Regions from separate parts of the Exiguobacterium sp. R-39 genome, predicted to be linked through region 2. Evidence: predicted binding sites of a transcription regulator. Region 2 holds the regulator's gene; the other holds the start of a gene.

Region 1 (14,704 bases), 690 kb from region 2:
GTATAGGTCATCGCGACGCCTTCAAAAATGAACATCGTCGCAAGTGTGGCGAACAGATCCGGAATCTTAAACTTCACAATCAACAAAATGTTGACGAGTGCGACCGCCAAGGCAATTACGAGGGCCAGACCAATCGAGACGCCGAGCGGCAGGCTGTACCAGACAAAAAAAGAGACGACGAGCGAGCTGGCAAAGGTTGCGGTTGAACCGACGGACAAGTCAAACCCGTTGACCGTCAACGAAACCGTTAATCCGATGGCGATGATGGTCACAATCGAGATGCTTCGTAAAATATTGACCAGGTTCGTCCCTTGCAAGAAATTCGGCGCCGTCATGGCAAAGAACAGAATAAGTGCAACAATCGCGAGGACGATGCCCCAGTCGTTCAAAAAGCGTAATAACGGTTTTCCCGGTGCGGTTCGTGGTGCGTCCGGCTTTGCCGTCGGTTTTTGCAATACATCATTCATTCTGTTGTCCTCCTGTTGCATACCACAATAATTGTTCTTCGGTCGTTTCCGCAGTGGTCGTTTCAGACACGATCCGTCCGTCATACATGACATAAATCCGGTCGGTCACAGCCAGCAGTTCATCCAGTTCGCTCGACGCATAGATGACGGCTTTCTGTTCTGCAGCCAATTGATCAATCACTTGGAAGATTTCCGCTTTCGCCCCGACATCGACGCCTTTTGTCGGTTCATCCAATACCAGGACGGACGCGTCTGCCAGCAACCATTTCCCGATGGCGACTTTTTGCTGGTTCCCGCCGGATAAGTCGGCGGCACGTTGCTCGGTACTGCTGACTTTAATCGACAGTTGCTGCACGATTTTTTGAGCTGCGGTCCGCTCCTTTGTTTTCTGTATAAATCCGAACCGGTTGACGAATTGTTGGAGACTGGCTGCCGTCATGTTTTGGTCAATCGGATCTGCGACTAAAATCCCTTCTTTCCGCCGTTCTTCCGGCACCAGCCCAATACCGAGCCGGACTGCATCATTCGGCGAACGAAGGCGGTGTGTTTCTCCATGCAGACGAATCGATCCCGAAGTGACAGAAAGCGATCCGAAAATCGTTTTACACAGTTCCGTCTTACCGGCACCGACGAGTCCGGCAATTCCGATCACTTCTCCGGCACGGACGGTTAACGAGATGTCATCCAGTTGTCCGGCGACTGTGACCCGGTCGAGTTCAAGTGATGGTGCACCCGCCGGACGCGCTTCCCGTTTCGATTGGCGCAGACGCCGGCCCAGCATCTGTTCGACGACTGTTTCCTTTGTTTGTCCGGCAAGAAGCTGACGTGACACCAGCTTGCCGTCCCGCATGACAGAAATGGATTCACAAATCTCAAATAGTTCTTGCAGCCGGTGGGAAATGAAGATGACGCCCAGTTGTTCCGTCTCTGCCAGCTCACGAATGATGCGAAACAGTTGCTCCGTTTCCCGTCCGCTGAGCGGGGCGGTCGGCTCATCCAATATCAGGAACCGGCTCTCCTGGACCAAGGCGCGGGCAATCAAGACCAGTTGTTTTTCGGCCAGACGCAACTCGCTGACCCGCTGCCGGACATCAATTGATGCTTTCAGTTTCCGTAAAGCACGTTCGGCTATTTCCTCGTATCGCTGCCGTCTGATGAACCCTTTCAGCTGTCCGTTCGTCAGCACATCGAGACAAATATTTTCCGCCACGGTCAAATAACCGACCAGTGCCGTATCGACTTCCTGATAAACGATTTCAATCCCGGCCCGTTTTGCGGCAGCCGGTGAATCGATTGTCAGAGGTACACCGTCAAACCAAATCGTTCCGTCATATGAATCGTACGCCCCGGCCAACACTTTCATCAGCGTGGATTTACCGGCTCCGTTCGCTCCGACAAGCGCATGGATTTCCCCGCGGCCCACGGAAAAATCAACATCGTCCAGCGCCTTGACGCCGGGGAATTCGATTGAAATTCCCTGCATCTCCAGTCGTTGTTCCTTCACCGGACGGGTCATTTCCCGTCATTCGCTTTCCGCAGTTTTTCCATCCACGGTTCATTGAACTTTTCGGACGTACTCCAGCCTTTGATGATCGTATCGAGATTGTACATCGTCGTATCGGCTTTCAGTGCTTTTTGTTCGACCAGTTTAGCGTCTAGGTCAAAAGTGTCCGGTGTGTTTTCCCCGGCCAGCTTTTTCGCCAGCAGACGCATATCCGTCTGTCCGATCAAATGCGGATCGACGGCACTCGTCGACACCCAGTTACTGCCCTTTTCACGCATCAGATTGATGTCCTGGTTCGAAACGTCGATTGAAATCAACGGAATCTCCTGACGTTTGTTATCCTTTAAGGATTTATAGGCTCCTTTGGCGACTTCATCCCAAGCACCCCAGACGGCATCGATACTTCCTTTCGGATATTTGGCGAGAATCGCGTTCATCTTCGCCGCAATATCGCCTTGGACATCCTGGAAGTTCGTTGGTCCGACTGTTTCAAGCGTTTTAATTTTTCCGTCTGCTTCGTATGTCTTGTAGATTTCCTGACGGCGGTCAAGCGGGGCAAATCCCGGACCGAACCACAGTTTGATGACCCGGACCGGCTGATCGTCTTTGACTTTCGTTACTTCATCGAGTGAAAGCTGTGCCAGTTTATGATCATCCTGGAACGTTTCCGTGATGCCTTTTAACGTCTGGTCCTTTTTCTTTGTCACTGTATCGAACGTCACGACTTTGATCCCTTTGTCGATCGCCGGTTTGATCATGTCGTAGGCATAATCCTCTTTTCCGTGCGAGATAATCAGTCCGTCATAATCCTGTTGGACGGCTTGGGCGACGAGTTCCTTGAATTTGACGTCATTGCCTTCCGAGATGAACGTGTTAACCTGAAAACCGAGCGCTTCCCCTTCCGAACGAGCTCCGTCCAAAAACTGTTTCGTATGGTCATCGGATGCCAGATTGCGGATGACGGCAATTTTGACGTCTCCCTGGACACTTTCCGGTACACCACTGATTTTTTTCGTCGGTGTCGCTTCGCTATTGGCGCAAGCAGCCAGCAAGACCGCCGGTGCAAGTACCGCAAATGCTAATTTTTTCATTTCGATCTCCCCAGTCTGTTTAACGTATTTGTTGTCCGATTGTCTGCTCGATCGTTTCGACGGACGGATGCTTGATGACTCCCAGTTCCGTAATGATTGCCGTGATCAATTCGTGCGGTGTCACGTCAAACGCCGGATTAAAGACGGCCACACCGGCCGGCGCCGTTGCTTTCCCTGCGAATTGCGTCACTTCACGGGCATCGCGTTCTTCAATCTCAATCTCGTCTCCCGACAAGCTCGTCAAATCAAAGGTCGAAAGGGGTGCCGCGACATAAAACGGAATCCCGAAAGCACGGGCCAGTAATGCCAGTTGAAACGTCCCGATTTTATTCGCGGTATCCCCGTTTCGGGTAATCCGGTCGGCACCGACGATGATGGCGGTGATGTTTTTTTCTTTGATGGTATGGGCGACCATATTATCGGTAATCAAGGTCACGTCAATACCGGCCCGTTGCAGTTCCCATGTCGTCAGACGCGCTCCCTGCAGTAACGGCCGCGTTTCCGATGCATAAACGGAGAGCAGAATTTCCTGTTCTTTCGCGAGATAAAACGGGGCGAGTGCCGTCCCGTAAGCCGCTGTCGCAATCGATCCGGCATTACAAATCGTCAGAACCCGGTCACCGGACTCAAATAATTCCAATGCGTGGATCCCGATTTGCCGGGATGTCTTGGCATCCGTTTCATACAGTTCGAGCGCCTTTTGTTCCAACCGTTTTGGTAACTCGGCAAGCGCCGTACTCGAGACAATAATTTGATTCAGCTCATCAAGCACGTTCCGCAAATTGACCGCCGTCGGCCGGGTTGCGAGCAATTGGGCCGACACCGTCAACAGTTCTTGTTTCGCTTCAGAAAGTGACCCTGTCGTCCGGCGGAATGCTTCCTGCACAAGGATGAAGCCGCCGAACAGGCTGATGGCCGGGGCACCGCGGACACGTAATTGTTTGATGGCGTCAATCGCTTGCGCCAAGTCATGGATAACCTCGTATCGTTCTTCTTCCGGGAGCCGGGTCTGATCCAAAATCGTCACCGTCCCGTTGTCATAGATGATGCTTTGGACGAATTGGCTCATCGGCTGAGTTCCTCCGTCAAATCGAAGTTCCGTAAATCGGTGAACGTCTTGCATTCGGTCCGGCGTTTGATCAATGCCACTCCAAGACGTAACGCATGACGTTTCCGCTCAAGTCGTTCCCCCGCGTCCGTGATGTTCTCGAGGTCCGCAACCGGTGCCAATCCAATCGTCCGCCGAATCAACTCACAACCGGCAAAGCCCAGTGCGTCCTGTAAAATCGTACTGAGGACATCGTCGACAAGTCCGCCCGCCGAACGGAACGGCTCTACCGCTTCGCGTTCCCATAATGCTTTGAACGTCGACGCAAAGGTCAGCCAAAACGTATCGATATCCTTCACCCGTCCATCCCGTAACTCGGCATAGTTTGGATACGCGGCAAAGCAGAGATGGGCGATGAATTGTCCGACATCAAAACCAAACGGTCCGTAAAAGGCGAACTCGGGATCGATGACTTTCGTTTCATCGGCTGAAGCAAAAATACTTCCGGTATGTAAGTCACCGTGCAATAATGCATCACCTTTTGTGATGAACAGTGTTTCCAGTTTCGCGACTTCGCGTTTCAGTTCTGCATCCTGCCATAACCGAACCGCTTCCGCTTCGAGGCCTGCTTCAATCGCATTCGTTTCCGCATCATAAAACGGGTCTGTGAAGATCAATTTTTCCGTGATATCACAGAGATCCGGATTGTAGTAGTTCCGCGCCACTTGTTTTTTCGCGACCGGTCCAAGCGCAAAATCCGACGTATAAAACAGTGTCCGCGCCAGGTACGAACCGATGTGTTCCGCGAGTAACGGATACTTTTCCCCTTCGAGCAAGCCGGTCCGGGCGATCGTCAAATGCGACAAATCCTCCATCACCGTAAACGCTTCTTCCTTGCTCGCATGGTAGACGTGCGGAACGAAAGGAACAGCGACTTTTGCGAATTCTTTTAAGGCCGATTGTTCAATCCAGGCCCGTTCGAGCGACAGCGGCCAGCTTTCCCCGACGACTTTCGCATATGGCAACGCCTGCTTTAAAATCAGCCGTTTTTCTCCTTCCTGAATCCGGAAAACGAGATTTAAATTCCCGTCCCCGATCTCTTCTGCCGTCACCGGTTCATTGCCGATTAATCCGAGTGTCCGGACCCGTTCAATCGCGTCCTGTACTGTAAATGCTTGGTATCCCATTCTGGTTTCCTCCTTGTTGATCACACGAAAAAACGCCTCTTTTCGTCAAAGAAAAGAGGCGCGGCAGAATACTCCGTCCTCTTATCTCTCAGACGAATGTCTGTTGGATGTAGCACCGTGCCGGATGGTCGGTTGCTGCGGCGTCTTCGGGCCAATTCCCTCTGCCAACTCACGATAAGAGTCATATGTAGTTGTCATGTGATTTGATGTTGATTTGAATACTACGTGCGTTGCTGGCCGTCTGTCAATTCCAATTTTTAGTGAAACGGATTCAAAAACGGAACCGTCTATAGAAGAAGTATTTTCAAAAAAATAAATTTTCAAAATATAGTTTGACAAGTGATGGATCTCATGTAAAAATTGCAATTAGATTTCACAATTTCATCCAATTCTTATCAAGAGCAGACGGAGGGACGAGCCCTACGATGTCGCAGCAACCGACCACTTGGCACGGTGCTAATTCTTGCAGCTAATACGCTGACAGATAAGAGTCCACGCGCAATTTTTCATGGTCTCTTGTCATTGACGAGGGACCATTTTTGTATTTTTCAATAAGGGAGAGACGATTCATATGGCGTACATTACCGCAACATACCAACTCGGAACGACTGATCAGTTGCCGAAACGGGCAGAGCAAATCGCGCTCGGTCTGACGGTCGGTTCATGGACCGATTTAAATCACTTGGAACAACAACAACTGGAATCCTTTAAAGGACAGGTCGTCCATACAGAAGAACATGACGGCAAAGGTTACATTACGATCCGTTATCCGGAACACAACGTCTCACGGGACTTTTCCGCTATCTTAACGACGGTCTTCGGTAAACTGTCGCTCGATGGACAAATCAAGTTAACCGACTTACAGCTTCCCTCGTCATTCACGAACGACTTTCCCGGTGCCAAATTCGGGATTGAAGGAGTCCGTCAATTGATTCAGGTCCATGACCGTCCCCTGTTGATGAGCATATTTAAAGGAGTCATCGGACGGGACCTCGTCTTTTTACAGGAACAACTCGAAGCACAGCTCGCGGGCGGCATCGATCTCGTTAAAGATGATGAGATTCTATACGACAATCCGTTGACGCCGGCACTCGACCGGGCACGGATCGGACGGGAAGTCCTCGACGCCCATTATGAACGCACCGGCAAACGGGCGCTTTATGCAATTACGTTAAGCGGTCCCGTCTTCGGCTTGAAGGAACAGGCAAAACGCCTGATTGAAGCAGGTGCCACGGCCTTCCTGCTCAACACGTTTACATACGGACTCGATGTCCTGCGCGAGTTGGCTGCCGATGCGGACATTTCCGTCCCGATTTTTAATCACCCGGCCTTAAGCGGTGCCTTGATCGCAAGTCCTGAATACGGTATTTCGGCTCCTGTTCTGCTTGGAACGTTACCCCGACTGGCCGGTGCTGACTTGACATTGTTCCCGTCTCCCTATGGTAACGTTGCACTCGCCAAAGATTTGGCCCGCGGGATCGCCGTTGAAGCGACGCGAATCGGAGAAACGAAGACGATTCTGCCGGTTCCGTCCGCCGGCATCCATCCCGGCCTCGTCGCTCAGCTCGTCCGTGATTTCGGTACCGATTCGGTCATCAATGCCGGAGGCGGCGTTCACGGTCATCCGCAAGGGGCAGCGGCCGGTGTCCTTGCATTTCGTCAGGCGCTCGACGCCGCACTGACCGGAGAATCGCTGACAAGTGCCGCAACGCGGCAGGAAGAATTACGGGTCGCCCTTGACGCCTGGGGGATCACGAAATGACGACTCGGATTTTATGTGACTTCGACGGCACGGTGACGGAACACGACAACATCATCGCCTTGATGAAAGAGTTTGCCCCGCAAGAAGCATTTGAACCATTAAAAAAAGGTGTGCTCGACCGGTCGCTGTCGATCCGGTCCGGGGTTGGACAGATGTTCCGATTGTTGCCCTCAGATCGAAAACAGGAGTATATCGATTTTTTGATTAATCGGGCAGTCATCCGTCCCGGCTTCGACACCTTACTCGCCTTTGCCAAATCAAACGGAATCGACTTTGCGATTGTCAGCGGCGGAATTGACTTTTTTGTCCAACCGATTCTTGCCTGTTTACTGACAGATGAAACGATTTACTGCAACGGCAGTGACTTCAGTGAAGAGACGGTCCGGATTGAATGGCCACACGCTTGCGATGCGGCATGCAACAATCAATGCGGCTGTTGTAAAACGTCAATCGCCCGGAAGTTGAAGCAGGACGGCGATACGATCATCGCAATCGGCGATTCCGTGACGGATTTTGAACTGGCGAAAAAGGCTGATCACGTCTATGCCCGGGATTATCTGATAACACTCTGTGAACAGCACGGTATTCCCTATACGCCGTTTGAAACGTTTTATGACATCGTCAAACACTTACAGACCACGGGGGTGCATGCATGACATTCTTGAAACGATACGAAGAACTCCGCGCTATCAAGCAGGAGTTCGCCGCACGCGACTGGTTTCCCGGCACGAGCGGTAACCTCGCCATTCGAACGAACAGCAGTCCGACGGAATTTCTTGTGACGGCAAGCGGCAAAGATAAACGCCAGGACACGCCAGACGATTTCGTCCATGTTGACGCGACCGGTCAATTGATCGGCGAACAAAACGGACGTCCTTCCGCGGAGACGTTACTTCATGTCGAAGTTTTTAACCGGACGACGGCCGGCTGCTCGCTTCATGTCCATACCGTCGACAACAATGTCATTTCAGAACTCTACGGAGACCGCGGGGAAATCCGGTTTACCGGTCAGGAAATCATCAAGGCACTCGGCCGCTGGGAAGAAGATGCGGAAGTCGTCGTACCGGTTATTGCGAACCATGCGGATATCCCGACTCTTGCCGCAGTGTTTGCCAAGCATGTAAAAACGGAAAGCGGTGCCGTCCTGATTCGCAATCACGGGATCACCGTCTGGGCACCGACTGCCTTTGAAGCGAAAAAACAGTTGGAAGCCTTTGAATTTTTATTCAGCTACACGTTAAAACTGCAAACGTGCCGACAGGCGATTCATTAAAAGGAGGAATTTAAAATGGCAACAGTACTTTTCCAAAAGACAAACGAACGGTATACGGATCAAAACGAGGTTTCCGCTTTTCTTTCTTCACGTGGTGTCCTGTATGAACAATGGGATGTCTCGAAACTCCCGGCAGAACTGGTCGACACCTATACGCTGACGGACGCGGACAAACAAACGATTCTCGATACGTTCGAGCCGGAAATTACGGACGTCTCGGAACGCCGCGGCTACCAGACGGCCGATATCATCTCACTGTCCGATGCGACACCGAACTTAGATGAGTTGCTCGTCAACTTCCAAAAAGAGCACCACCATACGGATGACGAAGTCCGGTTCATCGTCAGCGGTCACGGCGTCTTTGCGATCCAGGACGACGAAGTCGGCTATTACAACATTGAACTGAACCCCGGAGATTTGATTTCCGTTCCCGTCAATACACGTCATTACTTCACACTACAGGACGATCGCCAAGTCGTTGCGGTCCGGATTTTCGTGACAACGGATGGTTGGGTTCCAATTTACGAAAAAGATCCGATCGAAACTACAAACTGAGGAAACATCCGAATAGCAGACGGCCCGGTCCATCCGGCTGTCTGTTTTTTTCTGCTCCATTCCTATCTTACAAACATACCGCTTGTTTTCGTTTCCTCCTATATAATGAAGAAAAGACTCTTTTGAATTGGAGGTCACGTGTATGATGATTCGTCCTGTCCAAGAAGCTGATTTACAAGACATCCTCGCCATCTATAACGAAGGCATCGAAGATCGGATCGCGACGCTTGAAACGGATACCAAGGAATTATCTTTCATGCAGGACTGGTATCAGGAACGGACACCCCGCTATGCCGGGTTTGTAGCGTATGAAGGAACGACGATCCTTGGCTTCATCTCACTTGACCCCTACAATCCGCGCCCCGTCTATCAATCGGTCGGTGAACTATCGGTCTACATCACCCGGACCCACCGCGGACAAGGCATCGGGCGTCAACTGCTCCATGTCATTGAAGAACACGCGATTACGCAAGGGTTCCACAAGTTGATTCTGTTTACGTTTCCGTTTAACAGACTCGGTCAAAAACTGTACATCCGGTCCGGTTTCCGGATTGTCGGAACATTTAAGGAACAGGGTATGCTTAACGGGTATTATGTCGATGTCCTGGCGATGGAAAAATTGCTTCCGAAAACGATCGACGAGCAGATATGATTAGTCCGGCGTCTGAATGGGAAATGAACGAACAGTGAAACATTCCCAACCCGAAAGGAAGACTGCCTGTGGATATTCAACAGATCCGTAATGCGACACTCGTCGTCACTTATGCCAATCAAGTATTTTTAATCGATCCGTTTCTCGGTGAAAAAGGAACCTTACCGCCGTTTGGTCACACACCTAATGCCGTTCCGAACCCGCTCGTCGACTTACCGGTCGATATCGCGACGTTACTTGATCCGGACGCGATTTTCGTCACCCATCTGCATGCCGACCATTTTGACGAGACGGCAAAAGAAGTGTTACCGAAACAAATTCCGCTTTATGCACAAAATGAGTCGGATGCAGCCACGATCCGCGAAGCCGGGTTCACGAATGTATCTTCGTTTGAGAACGGACTGTCGCTCGGTGATATCCGTGTCTCCCATACGTCGGGACAACACGGTGTCGGTGAAATCGGTCAACGGATGGGTACGGTGTCCGGTCTCGTCTTGAAACATCCTGACGAACCGACGCTCTATATCACCGGTGACACGATTTGGTGTGATGAAGTCGCGAAGGCAATCGAACAACATGCGCCGGATATCATCATCGTCAACAGTGGTGCTGCACAATTCCTGACCGGCGAACCGATTACGATGTCCCAGCGTGATCTGCTTGCTGTTCATGAAGCGGCGGCTGAAGCCACGATCATCGTCTCGCATCTCGAGACCGTCAACCATTGTCTCCTGCGCCGCGATATGATTGCCGACTTTCTGGCCGCTCATCATCTGTCCGCACATTTCCTCATCCCGGATGACGGTGAAACCATTTCCTTCTAAACAAAATGAAGTCCACTGTCCCGAGTACTACCGGGACAGCGGACTTCATTTTGTTTATCGTTAATCGTGACTTGGAATGACGAGTCCGAGTAAACGGGCAAATGTGATGGCCTGGCTTTCCGTAACGACGGCACCCGGTAAGAAGCGTGGATCAATCGTGATTCCGGACAGATCGGCATGCCGCAGATCGAGTCCTTTTAACGCCGTCTCGACCCATTGGCTTTCCGATAAATCAACTTCATGCAGACGGAAATCGGTTGGCTTCATTTCAAAGAAATGGCTTTCCCGCATCGTCGTCTGCTCCAGTGCGACGTGACGTAACGCTGTCCGGATAACTTGAGCATAATTAGCCTGACAGTTTTTGATCGTCACATGATCGATTGTATTGGACTCAAAGTGAATCCCGGTCAGACGACAATCCTCAAAGACGATCCGGTGAAAACGACTGTCCTGAAACTGGCAGCCCGTCAAGTCACATTGTTCAAACCGGACATTTTCAAATGAAGCCCGTTCAAAAACCAGTCCTGCAAACGAGACGTTCCGAAAACAGACTTGATTGACGTCCAGCCGTTCTGTCAGCTCGACCGGTAATGTCTCTTTTTCATACAGCGTTTGGTACAGATACGGGTCATCGATTTCGACATCCGCAAAGGTTTCTGGTGTCAATTGATGCGGTAACTCGGGTAATTGAATGATTTGTTTTTTCACGTACTTCCCCTTCTTTCTTTACTTCACTTTCATCTTTCTTAGTGTAGCAAAGATTGACTCTTTTTTTGGTTTTTTGATTTGAGACCGACTGAGACCATGATATAGTCAAATCAAAAACAAGAACAAACGTTCTTTTATGTATCAAGGAGTGTTTCCGATGAACCCGACTATCTCTTTTCCCGATCGACGCATCTTTTGTGTCGACAGTGTCTCCTTCTATGCCAGTTGCGAATGCCGTTACCGAAACCTTCCTCCTTTGACGACGAAACTCGCTGTCGTATCAGACCTTCATCGATCCGGATCCGTTATTCTTGCGGCCAGTCCCGCCTTAAAACAACTTGGCATTAAGACAGCTAGTCGTCTTTATCAAATTGAGCAGCTGCCTTCTCGTGAGCGGAAACAGATTGTGCTCGTCGAACCGCGGATGCTGGCATACATGAAAACATCAATCGAAGTACTGGATGTCTTGCATCAGTTTGCACCTCCCGACGCGATCCGGATCTATTCGATTGACGAAAACTTTATCGATATGACCGGAACGGAACGGCTTTTTGGCTCAGATGTTGAAACGGCTCAAAAAATCCAGACGGCGATTTGGCATCAGACCGGCATTCCGGTCCGGATTGGGATTGGTCCGAACAATGTCATCGCAAAACTGGTCCTTGATTTACGTGGAAAACGTGAAGGCATCGCACGATGCGGATATGCGGATGTTTCCCGGTTGCTGCACGATTTTCCGATTCGTAAAATGTGGGGCATCGGACGGATGATGGAACAGCATTTGCTGGCGCTTGGTATCGAAACGATTGGTGACCTGGCAGCAGCACGGGTGGAAGATCTGCACGAACAGTTCGGCGTAATCGGGGCAGAACTTTGGCATCACGCCTGGGGAATTGACAGTTCTCCGACGATCATCAATCCCCTGACTTTATTTCAGACCACATCCGATGCCAAACGAACGATCGGCCATGGAGTGACCTTGATGCGTGACTATTACCAGTACGAACAGATTCGTTTAGTCCTCTCCGAATTAGCAGGTGATGTCGCCGCACGGGTCCGTTTTTCTAATCAAGTCGGTTGGACGGTGCATCTCGGCGTTCGCTACTCCCGCCATGTCACCCGGGATGGCTTTTCGAAACAGCTCCGCCTGCCTTATCCGACCGCCGATGAACGGCTGTTGTTGCGTTACGTCCTCCAATTGTTCGAACCGAATTGGCTCGACGGTGAACCGGTTCGCTTTCTATCGGTCGCCCTCGGACAACTCACCCCGGATCAGGGAACACTTCAATTGTCCTTGTTTGAAGACAATACAAAGGTCTGGCGCAGAAAACGGTTATTAAAAGCCATCGACCATGTCAATTTACGTTACGGAAAAGGAACGATCCGGCTGGCGGTGTCTTTCCTCGATACAAGTGTCGCGAAACGCCGCCTCCGATTCGTCGGCGGACATCCGGGAGGTGATTTACATGACACGTTACCGTGACCGCGGAAATCTCAAGTGGCTTCCCTTTTTGATGCCGGAACACATCCAGTTGCTTAAAGCCTATTATCTTGAAAAACATCACATCGATTTTCCTGTCATCGATGAACAACTGCAGTATCCTTGGCATTTTTTACTCGAACAATCATTAATAGAAGGAACCGAGCTCGAAATCACGTATTATAGTGAAAGAGGCTATGTCACGACATCCGGATTCATCGAGCAGGTTCACCGTGAGCGCGCGTACCTTGTTTTGCGCGGGTCCTCACGGATTGAAATTCCGCTCGGACGAATCATCCGGATCGAAAACGGGTAGAAGAGACAGAAGCTGCTGTACGATACGCACTTATTTTAAGAATTGTCATTGAAAGAAGGATTGATTGGTATGATGGAATGGTTTACCGGACTTCCGGTCGTCATGCAAGCCCTGCTTGCCGGTATGATGACCTGGGGATTGACGGCACTCGGGGCCGCACTTGTCTTCGTCTTTACGACGATTGAAAAACGGGTCATGAATATGATGCTCGGCTTTGCAGCCGGTGTCATGATTGCGGCGTCGTTTTGGTCCTTGCTTGCCCCGGCAATTGAATTTACGGAAAAAGATGGTGGGATTGCCTGGTTGCCGGCCGCAATCGGTTTCCTCGCAGGCGGTTTTTTTGTCCGCCTCCTGGATTTTGTAACTCCCCATCTGCACTTATCCGCTCCGCTCGAAACCGCTGAAGGTCCTTCGACCGGTCTGAAAAAAACAACGTTGCTGTTTCTCGCGATTACGCTCCACAATATCCCGGAAGGACTCGCGATCGGTGTCGCGTTCGGTGCCGCCGCACTGAACATGGATGGTGCGACCGTTGCCGGTGCCTTGACACTGGCACTTGGAATCGGGATTCAAAACATGCCGGAAGGGGCTGCTTTGTCGATTCCGCTTCGCGGAGAAGGCATGTCACGTCGGCGGGCTTTTAACTACGGACAATTGTCGGCGATCGTCGAACCGATTGCTGCAATGGTCGGTGCTGCTGCCGTCTTCTTTATTCAACCGCTCTTGCCGTATGCTTTGGCGTTTGCCGCCGGCGCAATGATTTTCGTCGTCGTCGAAGAATTGATTCCCGAATCACAGGCTGAAAACGGATCAGACTTGGCAACACTTGGTCTGATGGTCGGTTTCACTGTTATGATGATTCTTGACGTCGCACTTGGCTGATGTAACATCAATAAAACCTCTCCCGTGTAAATATGGGAGAGGTTTTATTTGTAGATTGAATTCTTATTTTCGTAAAATCCGCATCGCATTTAGGACAGCGAGGACTGTCACACCGACATCGGCAAAAACGGCTTCCCACATCGTCGCAACACCAAAGGCACCAAGCAATAAGAAAATCCCTTTGATACCTAATGCAAACGTAATGTTCTGATAGACGATCCGGCGTGTCGACCGGGCAATCCGAATCGCTTCGACCAGTTGTTTCGGTTCATCCGTCATCAGGACGACATCCGCTGCTTCAATCGCGACGTCACTTCCAAGTCCACCCATCGCAATCCCGACATCCGCCCGCGTCAATACGGGAGCATCATTAATTCCGTCCCCGACAAACGCGACCTGTCCCTTTGCTTGATCTAAGATCGCTTCGAGTTGTTCCACTTTTTGATGTGGCAACAGTTCTGCCTTTACTTGCGTTATCCCGATTTGCTGCCCGATCCGTTCCGCCGTTTCCCGCCGGTCTCCGGTCAACATGATTGTCTGGCGAATCCCGAGTGTTTTTAGTTCGCGTAATGCTTCTATCGTCGTATCTTTAATACGGTCGGCAATCCGGATATATCCAAGGTAGCTGTCGTTTCGGGCAACATGCACATAAGTCCCGTCTTCGGTCTGATCGAGCGGCATCAAGCCGAGTTCTTTGAACCACCGGGCATTTCCCGCCTGAATCTGATCCGTGCCGAACCGTCCGGCGACGCCGGAACCGGCTACTTCCTGATAGTCTTGAACAGCGGTCGGAATAGAACCATGCAGGGCATACATCCGTTGAATCGATTTTGCGATTGGATGATTCGAGTGTTGCTCAACGGTCGCTGCGACGCGAAGCAGTTCGTCTTCCGATCCATGCACGGCTTTCAGTTCGACGACTTCAAACACACCTTCCGTCAACGTTCCCGTTTTA
Region 2 (14,704 bases):
GATAATCTCGAACGGATTTACGCAGCGGTCTTCGGAGCGGAAGCCGGACTCTGCCGGGCGCAGATCATCAGCGGGACCCACGCGATCGGCATCGCGTTGTTCGGTTTGCTGTTACCGGGAGACGAACTGCTGTACATCACCGGTAAACCGTACGATACACTCGAAGAAATCGTCGGTATCCGCGGTGACGGCCGCGGCTCGTTAAAAGAACTCGGTGTCACGTATGACGTCGTCGAGATGAAACAGGCAGAGACGATTGATCTGGATGCTGTCCTCGCCCGAATCACGGACAAGACAAAAGTCGTCGGGATCCAGCGTTCAAAAGGGTATGCGACACGCCGGAGCTTGCCGGTCGCAGAAATCGGTCAAGCGATTGAAGCCATCAAGGCGCAACATCCGCACGTTATCGTCTTCGTCGACAACTGTTACGGCGAATTCGTTGAAACGATCGAACCGACCCATGTCGGAGCGGATTTGATGGCCGGCTCACTGATCAAGAATCCGGGTGGCGGTCTCGCGAAGACAGGCGGTTATCTCGTCGGACGCCGGGATTTGGTTGAACGGGCGTCGTTCCGAATGACGACACCGGGAATCGGTGCCGAGGCCGGTCCGTCGCTTTATTCGTTGCAGGACATGTATCAAGGGTTCTTCATGGCCCCGCATACGGTCAGTCAGGCACTGATGGGGGCGATGTTCACCTCGAGCATGATGGAACAGTTCGGATTCGATACAGCACCGCACTATGCAGCAGAACGGACGGATTTGATCCAGTCGGTCTCTTTCCATGCACCTGAGCCGATGATTGCCTTTTGTCAGGCGATTCAAGCGGCGTCTCCCGTCAATGCGCAAGCCTTGCCGATTCCGGATTATATGCCGGGATATGCAGATGATGTCATCATGGCTGCCGGAACGTTCATTCAAGGATCATCGATCGAGTTATCGGCAGATGGTCCGATCCGGGCACCGTACACGGCCTATGTCCAGGGCGGACTGACTTACAGTCACGTCAGAATCGCGATTGTCTCGGCCGTCAATCAATTAATGGAACAACAATTGATTCAACCGCAACAGGTTTAAAAAAATAGCTTGATGTGAAAAGACCTCTGTTACGCAGGACGTCTGACTTGTAAGAAAGTCATGTTAACTTTCCTTACATCTCTTGACAACTTGCCTCACAGAGGTTTATTCTCATGAGGTAAGGAAAAAGGAGGAACGAAATGGCAGACTTATCACGACAGTCCAAGCCACTATTCCCCATCGGAGTCGTTCAAGAGTTGACCGCGTTATCTGCCCGACAAATCCGATATTACGAAGAACAAGGATTGATCAAGCCGGAGCGGACAGAGACGAAACGTCGCCTCTATTCGTTCAACGATGTCGATCGCTTGTTATCGATCAAGGAATATCTGGACCAGGGACTGAATATCGCAGGGATCAAAATGATTTTTGACAATGATCTTGTCAAGCGCGAACGAGTTGCGGAGAAGGTCGTTACGGCCCGTCCGGAATTATCAGATGGCGAATTGTATAAACTCCTGAAAAATGAATTGCAGGAAGCAGGGCGACATGGGAAAACGTCACTCATCCAAGGTGAGCTCGGACGATTTTTCAAGTAAGCACCTGTTACCATATAAAAAAGAGCCGGAGAGGGGATTTGTCACATGACACGTCGCAACATTACACGAGAAGACATTATGAAAATCGCTAAAGCTGAGGATGTACGTTTTATTCGTTTACAGTTCACAGATATCCTCGGTACGATCAAGAACGTTGAAATTCCAGTGAGCCAATTGGAAAAAGCACTTGATAACAAAATGATGTTCGATGGTTCGTCAATCGAAGGATTCGTCCGCATTGAAGAATCAGATATGTATCTCTTCCCAGACCTCAACACATGGGTGGTCTTCCCATGGACAGAAGACGGAACGGGTAAAGTCGCACGTCTCATCTGTGACATCTACAATCCGGATGGCACACCGTTTGCTGGAGATCCGCGTGGTCAACTCAAACGTGTACTTAAAGAAATGGAAGAGCTTGGCTTCACTTCATTCAACGTCGGTCCAGAACCGGAATTCTTCTTGTTCAAGAAGGATGCTAACGGCCGTCCGACGCTTGAACTCAATGACCAAGGCGGTTACTTTGACTTAGCACCAGTCGATCTCGGTGAAAACTGCCGTAAGGAAATCGTCATCGAGCTTGAAAACATGGGCTTTGAAATCGAAGCATCTCACCATGAAGTCGCACCGGGACAACACGAAATCGACTTCAAATACGCTGACGCGATCACAACGGCGGATAACATCCAAACGTTCAAACTCGTTGTTAAGACGATTGCAGCGAAACATAACTTACACGCGACATTCATGCCAAAACCGCTTTACGGTGTCAACGGTTCAGGAATGCACGCCAACATGTCTCTCTTTAAAGGCAACGAAAACGTCTTCTTCGACGAAGTGAACAGCAACATGCAATTGTCGGATGATGCCCGTGCGTTCACAGCCGGTATCCTGAAGCACGCCCGTGCCTTCACAGCTGTCTGTAACCCGACAGTTAACTCGTACAAACGTCTTGTGCCTGGTTATGAAGCACCTTGCTACGTCGCATGGTCAGCGCGTAACCGTTCACCGCTCGTACGTGTACCGGCAGCCCGCGGTCTCTCGACACGAATCGAAGTCCGTTCAGTCGACCCGGCAGCAAACCCGTACTTGGCACTTGCGACCTTGCTCGCTTCAGGTCTTGACGGAATCAAAAACAACTTGAAAGCACCGGCTCCAATCGACCGTAACATCTACGTGATGGACAAACCGGAACGTGTCGCAAACGGCATTGACGATCTTCCGTCAACACTCAGCCACGCACTCGAAGTCTTGAAAGCGGATGACGTCGTCATGCACGCACTTGGCGAGCACATCGCAGAGCACTTCGTTGAACTTAAAGAAATCGAATGGGATATGTTCCGGACGCAAGTCACGGAATGGGAACGCGATCAGTACATGGTCTTGTTCTAATCTAAATGATGAAGAATGAATGAAAAACAGGCTAAGAATAGTCAATACGCTTTTGTATTGCTTTTCTTAGCCTTATTTTTTTAGGGAGGGATTGCAATGACTAAGCGTATTTCTATTTATGAACAGCTTAAAGAGATGTTAAAGCATAAAAAAGAAGAAGTTGTAACTCCGAGTGAAATGAAAGAAGCCTTGTTTCACAAATATGGAACAAATAAAGATAGTGTGATACTTTCTGACTATTGTTACAATCGTTCAAACCGTGGAATTTCTTTTAATAAGCATTTATTTGTATATCTAAATTATGGAATGTATAAATATATTGGCGAAAATGCTGATTATAACGGATTAATTTATGCGCGAACACGAAATTCTCCTGATGATCAAGTAGTAGGGATATGGACAGACGGAAAAAAACAACTATCTATAAATAAGTTATTAGAAAATCAGGAATTTCTTAAAGGTAATTACATAATCCAACTATTTGAAGAGTATATGGACATTTTGAAATTTGAAATGAACGTTCTTGGTTGTAAAGCCACAGAGTTGCGTCATTTAATAGGTCGATTGGGAGAGTTTTTTTGTGCTATACATACGAAAGGGAAATTAGCTCATGTGACCAACCAACACGGTTTTGATGTAATTAGTAATGGAAGACGGATTAGTGTAAAAACAACGGCTCAAAAATCTGGTTTCATCTCATTGAATATAAGAACTTTAGATCAATTTGATGATATCTTCATAGTCCAGTTCCTAAATAATGAATTTCACTTATTATTTTATGCATCAAAAGATCAACTACCTAAGGGACGGATTTACAAACAGCGGTTAGAAGTTGATTTATCTTCTTTAAAACAAGAGCAACTCCTATGACTGAATAAAGCTTTAGATTTTAAGTATAGGAAAGTACAAATCATCTTAAAAAGGGGTATGTATATATGATGTAAAACAGCAAGACTGCACTCTTAATCTACTTTGTAAGGAGGCGTTTTAAATGAAAAAGGCGTATGAAGGAAAAGGGATCACCGTTTATTTTGATGCCGAAGTCTGTATCCATTCCGGTCATTGTGTGAAGAGTTTACCGGCCGTCTTTGATGTTAAAAAGCGTCCATGGATTGAAACGGACGGGGCCCCGGCCGAAGATGTCATGCGGGTCATCGATGGCTGTCCGAGCGGCGCCTTATCGTATGAACGGAGGGAAGCATGATGGAATTTAAACGAGCGAATCAAAAGATTGAAGCCTATCAAGAGGGGCAAGTTGTCGGGGAAATCACGTACAGTGACACAAAAGGCGGCAAGTGGATCATTGATCATACGTATGTCGACCCGAATCATCGGAACCAACAAATCGGCGAACAACTGGTCAAAGCCATTGTCGAGTGGGCACGCGAAGAAAACGTCAAGCTGTTGCCGCTCTGTCCGTTCGCGAAACGGGAGTTCGAGCAGACGCCGGACTATGCAGATGTATCGGCTTAATCGAAAGCGTGTAATTATCAAAAGACGAGGAGAGCGGATCATCGGATCCGTTCTCCTCGTCTTTTTGATTTATTGTGAACAAGTTTTACAGAAACAAACGAAGCAACGCCATCGACAGGACACCGGTGATGACAGTGTAGGAAAGGCTTTTGCTGCTGACGGCGACGAGGACGGTCGGAACGGATGCTACGAGGTGGAGAAGGGAGAGTGTCGGATAGTCTCCGTTTCGTGCCACTAGTAAGTTTTGAAAGAATAAAGCACTTAACAAACAAACCGGGATAAACGACAACCAATCGGTCAGCAGACGGGGTAACGTCAGACCATGCATCAACAAAAACGGCAGTATCCGCGGAATCAACGTGACGAGACCGCAGGCAGCAAAAAGGACGAATAGTTCTAAGCGGATTTCCATCGTGAGATTACAACTCCTATACTGGCAGCTATCATCGTCGCGAATAAAACGGCGAGTTCCGGTGACAGATAGCGCATTGATATGTACAACAACAGGAAAACAAGGACGAGCAACAGACCATTTAGAGCGATGCGGGACCGCTCGCTTTCAAACTGCAGGTACAATAACCCGATGAACATCGCGGTTAAAGCAAAATCCAGTCCGAATCGTTCCGGATCCGGGAACCAACTGCCGACGAGTGCTCCGAGGACTGTCGAGGCAATCCAGCTCAAATAAGCGGTTATGTTCAATCCATGCATGAATGGTGCATCAAGCGGCCGTTTTAAGGAAGTATTCATGGCTACGGCAAACGACTCATCTGTCAAGAGAGCGCCGATTCCAAACCGATCGAAGAAATGCCGGCTTTTAACACGCGGTGCGAGCGTCATACTCATCAGAAGATGCCGGGAATTGACGATGAACGTCGTCAAGATGATGGCAGAAAACGGACTGTTTAGTAACAGTAGACTCGTAATGATGAATTGAGCAGCGCCGGCATAAATCAAGATGGACATCAATCCGATTTCAAGCGGACTGAGTCCGGCGGCGCGTCCGACGATGCCGGCAGAAAATCCGATGCCGAGATAACCGAGGACGGTCGGCAGACAGGCTTTGATACCTGCTTGAAACGAAGCGTTCATAGAAGGTGACTCCTCTCGCGATGATGTGTTATCAGCATAGCATCATCAAAACGGATTGGAAATGAACTGGTCAATATTTTCATATGTTTCCTTGACATAAGTCGTCTCGATTTGTGGTAAAGAGTAAGTGGTACGGCAAAATTCGTTAGACGAAGGAGCGTTCAAGATGGATAAATTAATGCAAGATGCGAACCGGTTTGTCTCAGATATGGTGGAAGGTCTCGTTTTAGCACATCCTGATCTTTATGCAAAAGTCGACGGAGTCAATGTCATTAAACGAAAAGAACCGTTGAACGGGAAAGTGGCCCTTGTATCCGGTGGGGGAAGCGGCCATGAGCCGGCGCATGCCGGATTTATCGGGGACGGTATGCTCGCAGCTGCTGTCTGTGGTGAAGTCTTTACTTCTCCGACACCTGACATGGTGCTTGAAGGAATCAAGGCGGCAGACGGTGGGAAAGGGGTGCTGCTCGTCGTCAAAAACTATTCTGGAGATGTCATGAACTTCGACATGGCGAAAGAATTGGCCGAACTCGAAGACATCGAAGTCGAGACGGTCATCGTCCGGGATGATATCGCCATCAAAAAAGAAGAAGACCGCCGCGGAGTCGCTGGCACGATTTTTGTCCACAAGATTGCCGGAGCTGCGGCAGCAGAGGGCAAATCACTTGCTGAAGTCAAAGCAGTCGCTGAGAAAGTCATTGCCGGCGTCCGGTCAATCGGAATGGCGTTGTCCCCATGTTATATGCCGGAGAGCGGTAAACCCGGTTTTGATTTGCACGAGGATGAAATGGAAATCGGAATTGGGATTCACGGTGAAAAGGGTCTGGAGCGGAAACCGATTGCCTCCGTCGAAGCCATCGTGACGGAATTACTCGATCGATTGACAGCGGAAGTAACCGATAAAAAAGTAGCGGTCATGGTCAACGGAATGGGCGGAACGCCTGAATCGGAATTGTACATCACCTATAAATATGTCGCGGAACAATTGCAGGCTAAAGGATACGAGATTGTTCGTCCGTTCGTCGGCAACTATATGACATCACTCGAAATGCACGGTTTCTCAATTACGCTGCTTCCGGTTGACGATGAACTGGTCGGCTACTTGGATGCAAAAACGAACGCAATCGGATTCTAATTAAAAGAGGGTGAGATAGATGAAGTTATCGACTGAAGAATTCCGCAAAGCATTGCTTAAAGCGGCTGCCGATCTCGAACACCATAAAGATGAATTGACGGATCTTGACCGGGAAATCGGTGACGGCGACCACGGCATCAATATGTCGCGCGGTTTCCAGGCTGTACAAAAAGAACTTGAGGCGCAAGAAGAGTATGAAGATCTAGGTGTCTTATCAAAACAAGTCGGAATGACCTTGATTAAAACCGTTGGAGGTGCATCCGGTCCGCTCTACGGTACGGCATTCGTTAAATTTGCCGGAGCGTTTAAAGGGAAAAGAGAAGTTGAAGGGGCGGAACTGGCAGCGGCGTTTAAAGAAGCGACGGATGGGATTAAAATGCGCGGGAAATCAGAGTTTGGACAAAAAACGATGGTCGATATTTGGACACCGTTTTACGAAGCACTGGAACAAGAGAGTGATTTGAACGCAGCACTCGATCAAGCATTGGCAGATACAAAAGAGCGTGTGGCGACAAAAGGACGGGCTTCTTATTTTGGGGATGCAACGGTCGGTGTCCAGGATCCCGGTGCGTTATCAAGTTCGCTGTTATTACGTTCGATTGTGGAGGTCTTGTCATGATTAATTTGATTTTAGTCTCCCATAGTGAAAAGCTTGCGACCGGACTAAAGGAACTATTGGCTGAAATGGCTCCGGATACACCCGTGTTACTCGCAGCTGGGCTTGCGGACGGCAGTATCGGGACCGATGCGTCCCGAATTGAAGAGACGATGAATGAGTTGAACGATGACGGCTTAATTTTGACCGACATCGGATCGGCGACGATGAACGCGGAACTGGCCTTAGAATTATACAGTGGGGACCGGAACGTTCAGTTCGTCGAAGCACCGCTGGTAGAGGGCGCTTTTTTGGCAGCGGTCTTAAGTGGTCAATCAAAAACGCTGGATGATATCGTAACAGGCGTCAAAGCAGAATTTTCGTAAAACAGGTAATCCGAATAACAGGTTCGTTTCCGAAGAGGAAGCGAACCTGTTTTTTTAGGGAAAACAAAAAAACTGGTATTCCGCGAGGGAATACCAGTAAAGAAATCAGGCGTTGACTTCTTTTTTGTTCGGTTTAAACGCCATTGTCGCTTCGACCGCTTTTTGCCATCCGGCATAACGCTGTTCGCGATCGTCTTCTTTCATTTCTGGTTTGAACTGACGGTTGAGTTTCCATTGTTTTTTGATTTCAGCTTTGTCTTTCCAGTAACCGACTGCGAGACCAGCAAGATATGCAGCACCGAGAGCTGTTGTCTCATTGATTTCCGGACGGTCAACCGGTACACCTAAGATATCCGACTGGAACTGCATCAAGAAGTCATTCGAAACCGCACCACCATCAACACGCAACGTTTTTAGTTCGATGCCTGAATCTTTTTCCATTGCCGTCAAGACATCACGTGTCTGATAAGCAAGGGATTCGAGAGTCGCGCGGACGAAATGTTCTTTCTCCGTTCCGCGTGTTAAGCCGAAGATCGCGCCACGAACGTCACTATCCCAGTACGGGGCACCGAGTCCGACGAAGGCAGGAACGACGTAAACGCCTTCTGTCGAATCGACTTTTAACGCATAACCTTCTGAATCCTTCGCGTTTTTCAACATCCGTAAGCCGTCACGCAACCACTGAATCGCGGATCCGGCAACGAAGATTGATCCTTCGAGTGCATATTCGACTTTTCCGTCGACACCCCAGGCGATTGTCGTCAGTAGACCGTGGTCAGACGAAACGGCTTTTTCACCAGTGTTCATGAGCATGAAGCAACCTGTACCATACGTGTTCTTTCCTTCACCCGGTTCGAAACATGTTTGACCGAAGAGAGCAGCTTGCTGGTCACCGGCAATTCCGGCAATCGGAATTTCGAAGCCGAAGAAGTGATACGGAACGGTATTGTCATACACTTCACTTGATTGACGGACTTCCGGTAACATTGATTTTGGAACTGTCAGGATTTCAAGCAACTCATCATCCCATTTTTGTTCGTAAATGTTGTACATCAATGTCCGGGAAGCGTTTGTATAGTCTGTGATATGCGTTTTTCCACCAGACAGCTTCCAAACGAGCCATGTGTCGATTGTTCCGAATAGAAGTTCTCCGTTTTCTGCCTGTTCCCGTGCCCCTTCGACGTTATCCAAAATCCACTTCACTTTTGTCCCTGAGAAGTAGGCGTCAATCAGAAGACCTGTTTTATCACGGAATGTTTGGTTCAGACCCTGTGCATTCAGCTCATCACAGATACCGGATGTTTGACGGGATTGCCAGACAAGCGCGTGATAGACAGGTTTACCTGTTTCTTTGTTCCAGACGACCGTCGTCTCACGTTGGTTCGTAATTCCGATACTTGCGATTTGGCTCGGTTTGATATCAGCCGTTCCGAGAGCATCCGCCATGACAGCGAGGATTGATCCCCAAATTTCATTGGCATCATGCTCGACCCAGCCCGGTTGCGGGAAGTATTGTTTGAATTCACGTTGCGCAGAGTTCACGATTTGACCATCGTGGTCAAAAATAATGGCGCGTGAGCTTGTTGTTCCTTGGTCGAGTGCTAAGATGTACTTGTTTTCCATGCTGAAATCCCCCTTGAGATGTAGGTGTCAAACAAAATCAGTTTTGCAGCAGTTGATACAGCAAGACGGCTACTCCACCACCGATGATCGGACCAACGATTGGAATCCACGAGTAACCCCAGTCAGATGAACCTTTTCCTTTAATCGGTAAGATAGCGTGTGCAATCCGCGGACCAAGGTCACGGGCCGGGTTGATGGCATATCCTGTTGTACCACCGAGCGAGAGACCGATGACGACGACAAGAAGACCGACGATGAATGGTTTCAGTCCGTCACCAAATGTTGTCAGACCAAATGACAGGATTCCGAATACCAAGACAAACGTCCCGATGATTTCTGAAATCAGGTTTGACGGTGTATGGCGAATCGCCGGACCTGTTGCGAACACACCCAGTTTTGCTGCTTGATCATCAGTCGCTTCAAAGTGTTTCATATAATGAAGCCAAACGAGTACTGCACCGATGAATGCTCCGATTAATTGACCGGCGATATAGACAGGTACGTCTGCCCACGGTAAATCGGAATTCATGGCAAGCGCCAATGTCAATGCAGGATTGAGATGTGCACCACTCGAGGCAGCAATGTATGCTCCCGTCATGACGGCGAGACCCCAAGCGAATGTAATGACAATCCAGCCGCCGTTCTCAGATTTCGTCTTTCTCAAGACAACCCCTGCAACGACTCCGTCGCCGAGCAAAATCAGAATCATTGTTCCAATCAGCTCACTTGTAAAGTTACTCATGCAAAAACCCTCCCTTTGGATTAAAGCAAATAATGGCCTTTCCATTTAAACCTACATCTAATTGAGAACGTTTTCAATACAATTAATTCAAATCTTTGAATTAAAATTTCCTTAATTTATGTTTAAAAAAATGAATAATGGATACTAAAAAAATCCTTCGTTCATTTTTACAATGAACGAAGGATTTTCAACGACGCTTTTTCCGCTTCTTTTTTGTTCGAAAGAAGCTGCTGGAGTGATCAAGGACAATATGTATCGTACTGGCAACCATGACGCCGATGATGAAAGCAGGCATGGACGCGAACCAGGAATCGACCGTACTCGATTCAATGATTTTCAGGTACAGCGCCAAAAATAAAAGCGGAATCAGAAAAGCGGCGCTGTACATCAGGCGAATGAGATCGCCGATGATCAAACCGTGCGACCAGATGGAGCGGTGGGGCATGATTTTGACATAAGGCATCCAAAAGACCCGTAAAGGACCGTGCCGGTAGTAAGGTTCGGACTTCAAGTCGAGGTCTGGTGAAAGCCAAAGGGTGCCGACGGCGATGCCGACAGCGGTTGGAAGCCAATCCGTCTGCTGGGTTGCGACCGAATACGCAACATAGCCGGTTAAAGCAACGGTATTGACTGTATCGTGTACATTTCCAGAAGGCATAAAAAAAGACCAGCTGTGCTGGTCCCTCGCTTAGTGGATCGTCCGATATACGCCGATGACCTTGCCAAGAATCGAGACGTTATCGAAATACATCGGGTCCATCGAATCATTTTCTGGTTGGAGACGTACTTGTTGATCTTCTAAGAAGAACCGTTTGACGGTCGCTTCGCTATCTTCGGTCATAGCAACGACGATTTCACCATTCTCTGCTGTGTTTTGCTGACGAACGATGACCCGGTCACCGTCTAGAATACCTGCGTTGATCATCGACTCACCATCAATCGTCAACATAAAGACATTTTCGTTCCCGACGTAATGGGCAGGAAGCGGGAAATGTTCTTCAATGTTTTCGATGGCCGTGATTGGAAAACCGGCCGTTACTTTCCCGATGACGGGAATATGAACGATGGCTTCGTGATTTTCATCAGTTTTATCAAGCAATATCTCAATCGCACGTGGCTTAGTTGGGTCACGGCGAATCAGTCCGCGTTTTTCTAGACGATCCAAATGACCGTGTACCGTTGAGCTTGAAGCAAGACCAACAGCCTCACCGATTTCACGAACTGAAGGGGGATACCCTTTCAGTTTTACTTGAGCAACGATGTAGTCAAGGATTTCTTGTTGTCGTTTCGACATTTTCCGCATATGAATTGCCACCTCTTTCCGGATTGGTTTTTTGAAGGTTATAGGAATACATGTTTCTAAAATCACTATAACATAGAACAAATGAGCGTACAAACAATTGTTCGACATTTTGTGTTGACCGAACACCGGTTCTTGGTTTAAGATGAGTTATGCGAACAATTGTTCCGAGAACATCTATTCTAAAAACATTTTTAACTGGAGGGATTTATCATGATGCATACGATTCGTACCCATGCCTTTTCCATTGTTTTTTATACGCTCAGCCTGGCTTTCATTCTTTTCCTTTTAACACCTCGACCGGACGAGAAGGTCGAGCAACTCTTGACGGCTTCTGTCACAGTCGATCAAAACGCGACCGTCGAACAGGTCGCCGAAGTCTATAATGACGGATCGATGACAGATCAGGAATATGTCGAGTGGTTGATCGAGAATAATGAACTGAAGACGACTCATGTCATTTCGAAAAACAAAATCGTTGTACCAATCGCGCAACAATGACAAACTGTAAAGGTTGTCAAAGAACGAACAGGGGTGTGAAGTACAGTGAAAGTAGTAATCTACTGTCGCGTCTCGACGGAAAAAGAAGCACAGGACAGCTCGCTTGAGCGGCAAAGATCGGAACTGTCGGGACTCGCTGCAACAAAAGGATTTGAAGTCGTGGAGATCATCACGGAAAAGGAAAGTGGTTATGACGTTGATCGGGAAGGGATGTTATCCGTTCTCGATTACGTCACACGTCAAGCCGTGGATGCCGTTCTCGTGACGGATGATACGCGGATCGGACGCGGGAATGCCAAAATCGCCATTTTACATACGTTCCAAAAACATCAGGTTCAACTGATGACGATGGAATCGGATGGCGAGTATAAACTGGCAGACGCCGAAGCGATGGTTCTTGAAATTGTATCGCTCGTCGAAGAGTATCAACGGAAACTGCATAATGCGAAAATTGCCCGCGGGATGCGACGGGCTGTCGAAAATGGATTTCGTCCCGAGCAGAACCTCAACCGTCAAGGTGAAAATGCCGGTCGGAGCCGAAAGGAAGTCCCGATTGAAGAAATCGTCCGGTTACGTGAGTTAGGACTGACATTCGCCGACATCGCGGTGACATTAAGAGGGATGGGACACGACATTTCGAAAGCGACCGTCAACCGGCGTTATCTGGAATATAAAGAAGTAGTCAGTACGTACGAATAAGGAAGTAAGTTTGATGCCTCAGCGGCGCATCAAACTTGCTTTTTTTTTTCGTGTCTTTTACAGTAAGGTTACTATTGAAAGCTCAACTTTGAGTCAACAGAAAGAGGGATATCATGTTATCACAAGAACAACTGGACCGGATTAACGAATTAGCCAATAAATCAAAAGTCGAACCGCTGACTGATGCAGAAACAGCGGAACAAAAAGAATTACGGACTGCCTATCTGGAAGCATTCCGTGGTTCGTTCAAAAATCAGATGATGGGCATCAAAATCGTCGATGAAGAAGGAACCGACGTAACACCTGAAAAACTGAAGCAAGCACAGGAAGAAGAACGGAACAAACAATAATGACAAAAGCTATGTCACTCATTGGGATGAGTGGCGTAGCTTTTTTTGGTGAAACGTTCGTAATATGTATCACGAAAGTGCCAAGAAAACGGCAATAGAGAGCGCATTCATTTCAATGTGACATACTATTTAGAAAAGTTGTATCACATTTGTGGGTATGCTAAAATGAGGAGGAATTTGTGAAAAAGAGAGAGGATGATTGTTTTGACGAACATGACAACAGTAGAATTATTAGCAGTAAATACGATTCGTACCTTATCAATTGATGCAGTACAAAAAGCGAACTCGGGTCACCCGGGAATGCCGATGGGTGCAGCACCGATGGCATTTACATTATGGGCGGATCATATGAACCATAACCCTAAAAATCCAGAATGGTTCAACCGTGACCGTTTTGTACTTTCAGCAGGACACGGTTCAATGCTTCTCTACTCACTCCTCCATTTATCAGGTTATGATCTCGCGATGGATGACTTGAAGTCATTCCGTCAATGGAACTCAAAAACACCGGGTCACCCGGAATACCGTCACACAGCAGGTGTCGATGCGACGACTGGTCCACTCGGACAAGGCATTGCGATGGCTGTCGGTATGGCGATGGCAGAACGTCACTTGGAAGCAAAATACAACCGTGACGAGTTAAACGTCGTCGATCACTTCACATACGGGATTTGCGGAGACGGTGACTTAATGGAAGGTGTTTCGGCAGAAGCGGCATCACTTGCAGGACATTTAGGTCTTGGCAAATTGGTTGTTCTGTATGATTCAAACGATATCTCGCTCGATGGCGATCTCGATAAATCATTCTCAGAAAACGTTCAACAACGTTTTGAAGCATACAACTGGCAAGTCATCCGTGTCGAAGACGGAACGGATCTTGATTCGATTTCAAAAGCAATCGAAGCAGCAAAAGCTGAAACAACAAAACCGACATTGATTGAAGTGAAAACAGTCATCGGATTTGGTTCACCAAACAAATCAGGTAAATCGGCTTCACACGGTGCACCACTCGGAGATGCGGAAATCAAGTTGACGAAAGCAAGCTACGTTTGGGATCACGAAGAATTCTACGTCCCGGAAGAAGTCAAAGACTTGTTCGAAGAACGCATTGTCAAACGTGGTGCTGATACAGAAGCAGCATGGACTGAGAAAATGGAACAATACAAAGCGGCGCATCCAGAATTGCATGCTGAACTTGTTCAAGCCATCAACAACGAATTGCCAAGCAACTGGGAAGCAGACCTGCCAACATATGATCTGACATCGAAAAAAGCGACACGTCAGACAAGTGGTGAAGTCTTGAACGCTCTTGCGAAAAACATCCCGTCAATCTTCGGTGGTTCAGCTGACTTAGCAGGATCAAACAACACGATGCTCAAAGGCGAAGCTGACTTCGACATCGATCCAAGCGGCCGTAACATCTGGTTTGGTGTGCGTGAGTTTGCGATGGCAGCAGCTGTCAACGGTATGGCGTTACACGGTGGTGTCATTCCTTACGGTGCGACATTCTTCGTATTCTCGGATTACCTCCGTCCTGCAGTTCGTTTAGCAGCGTTGATGGGTATCCAGTCGATTTTCGTCCTGACACATGACTCGATTGCTGTTGGTGAAGATGGTCCAACACACGAGCCGGTTGAACACTTGATGAGTTTCCGTGCGATGCCGAACTTGACAGTTTACCGTCCGGCAGATGGGAAAGAAACGATTGCCGCATGGAAAACAGCCGTTCAATCAACAAACAAACCGACACTTCTCGTCATGACACGTCAAGGATTACCTGAACTTGAAGGTACGACGGTT

What was found. Region 2 encodes LexA, which represses DNA repair genes until DNA is damaged. Its sites were predicted from a motif close to CGAACATATGTTCG; they were not measured.
Region 1: a site for LexA is predicted at 11,191-11,204, ahead of ACP26N_RS02345 (DNA polymerase thumb domain-containing protein). Genes of this name have one in related genera too.

The regions. Positions count from the first base shown of each region.
Region 1 is NZ_CP187965.1:432,892-447,595, reverse strand. It holds gene ACP26N_RS02405 (ABC transporter permease) at 1-467, opposite strand, end outside; gene ACP26N_RS02400 (sugar ABC transporter ATP-binding protein) at 460-1,983, opposite strand; gene ACP26N_RS02395 (sugar ABC transporter substrate-binding protein) at 1,980-3,062, opposite strand; gene mtnA (S-methyl-5-thioribose-1-phosphate isomerase) at 3,082-4,131, opposite strand; gene mtnK (S-methyl-5-thioribose kinase) at 4,128-5,297, opposite strand; SAM riboswitch class I at 5,376-5,478, opposite strand; SAM riboswitch class I at 5,687-5,788, shown strand; gene ACP26N_RS02380 (2,3-diketo-5-methylthiopentyl-1-phosphate enolase) at 5,869-7,059, shown strand; gene ACP26N_RS02375 (2-hydroxy-3-keto-5-methylthiopentenyl-1-phosphate phosphatase) at 7,056-7,715, shown strand; gene ACP26N_RS02370 (methylthioribulose 1-phosphate dehydratase) at 7,712-8,332, shown strand; gene ACP26N_RS02365 (1,2-dihydroxy-3-keto-5-methylthiopentene dioxygenase) at 8,348-8,887, shown strand; gene ACP26N_RS02360 (arsinothricin resistance N-acetyltransferase ArsN1 family A) at 9,030-9,539, shown strand; gene ACP26N_RS02355 (MBL fold metallo-hydrolase) at 9,608-10,363, shown strand; gene ACP26N_RS02350 (pentapeptide repeat-containing protein) at 10,424-11,071, opposite strand; gene ACP26N_RS02345 (DNA polymerase thumb domain-containing protein) at 11,229-12,554, shown strand; gene ACP26N_RS02340 (YolD-like family protein) at 12,538-12,867, shown strand; gene ACP26N_RS02335 (ZIP family metal transporter) at 12,937-13,749, shown strand; gene ACP26N_RS02330 (heavy metal translocating P-type ATPase) at 13,813-14,704, opposite strand, start outside.
Region 2 is NZ_CP187965.1:1,118,974-1,133,677, forward strand. It holds gene ACP26N_RS05705 (aminotransferase class I/II-fold pyridoxal phosphate-dependent enzyme) at 1-1,077, shown strand, start outside; gene ACP26N_RS05710 (MerR family transcriptional regulator) at 1,218-1,616, shown strand; gene glnA (type I glutamate--ammonia ligase) at 1,662-3,008, shown strand; gene ACP26N_RS05720 (DUF7225 domain-containing protein) at 3,117-3,878, shown strand; gene ACP26N_RS05725 ((4Fe-4S)-binding protein) at 4,000-4,212, shown strand; gene ACP26N_RS05730 (GNAT family N-acetyltransferase) at 4,212-4,481, shown strand; gene ACP26N_RS05735 (AzlD domain-containing protein) at 4,567-4,893, opposite strand; gene ACP26N_RS05740 (AzlC family ABC transporter permease) at 4,878-5,573, opposite strand; gene dhaK (dihydroxyacetone kinase subunit DhaK) at 5,740-6,708, shown strand; gene dhaL (dihydroxyacetone kinase subunit DhaL) at 6,728-7,327, shown strand; gene dhaM (dihydroxyacetone kinase phosphoryl donor subunit DhaM) at 7,324-7,689, shown strand; gene glpK (glycerol kinase GlpK) at 7,795-9,312, opposite strand; gene ACP26N_RS05765 (MIP/aquaporin family protein) at 9,350-10,054, opposite strand; gene ACP26N_RS05770 (metal-binding protein) at 10,242-10,712, opposite strand; gene lexA (transcriptional repressor LexA) at 10,743-11,357, opposite strand; gene yneA (cell division suppressor protein YneA) at 11,568-11,855, shown strand; gene ACP26N_RS05785 (YneB family resolvase-like protein) at 11,901-12,554, shown strand; gene ACP26N_RS05790 (DUF896 domain-containing protein) at 12,668-12,904, shown strand; gene tkt (transketolase) at 13,100-14,704, shown strand, end outside.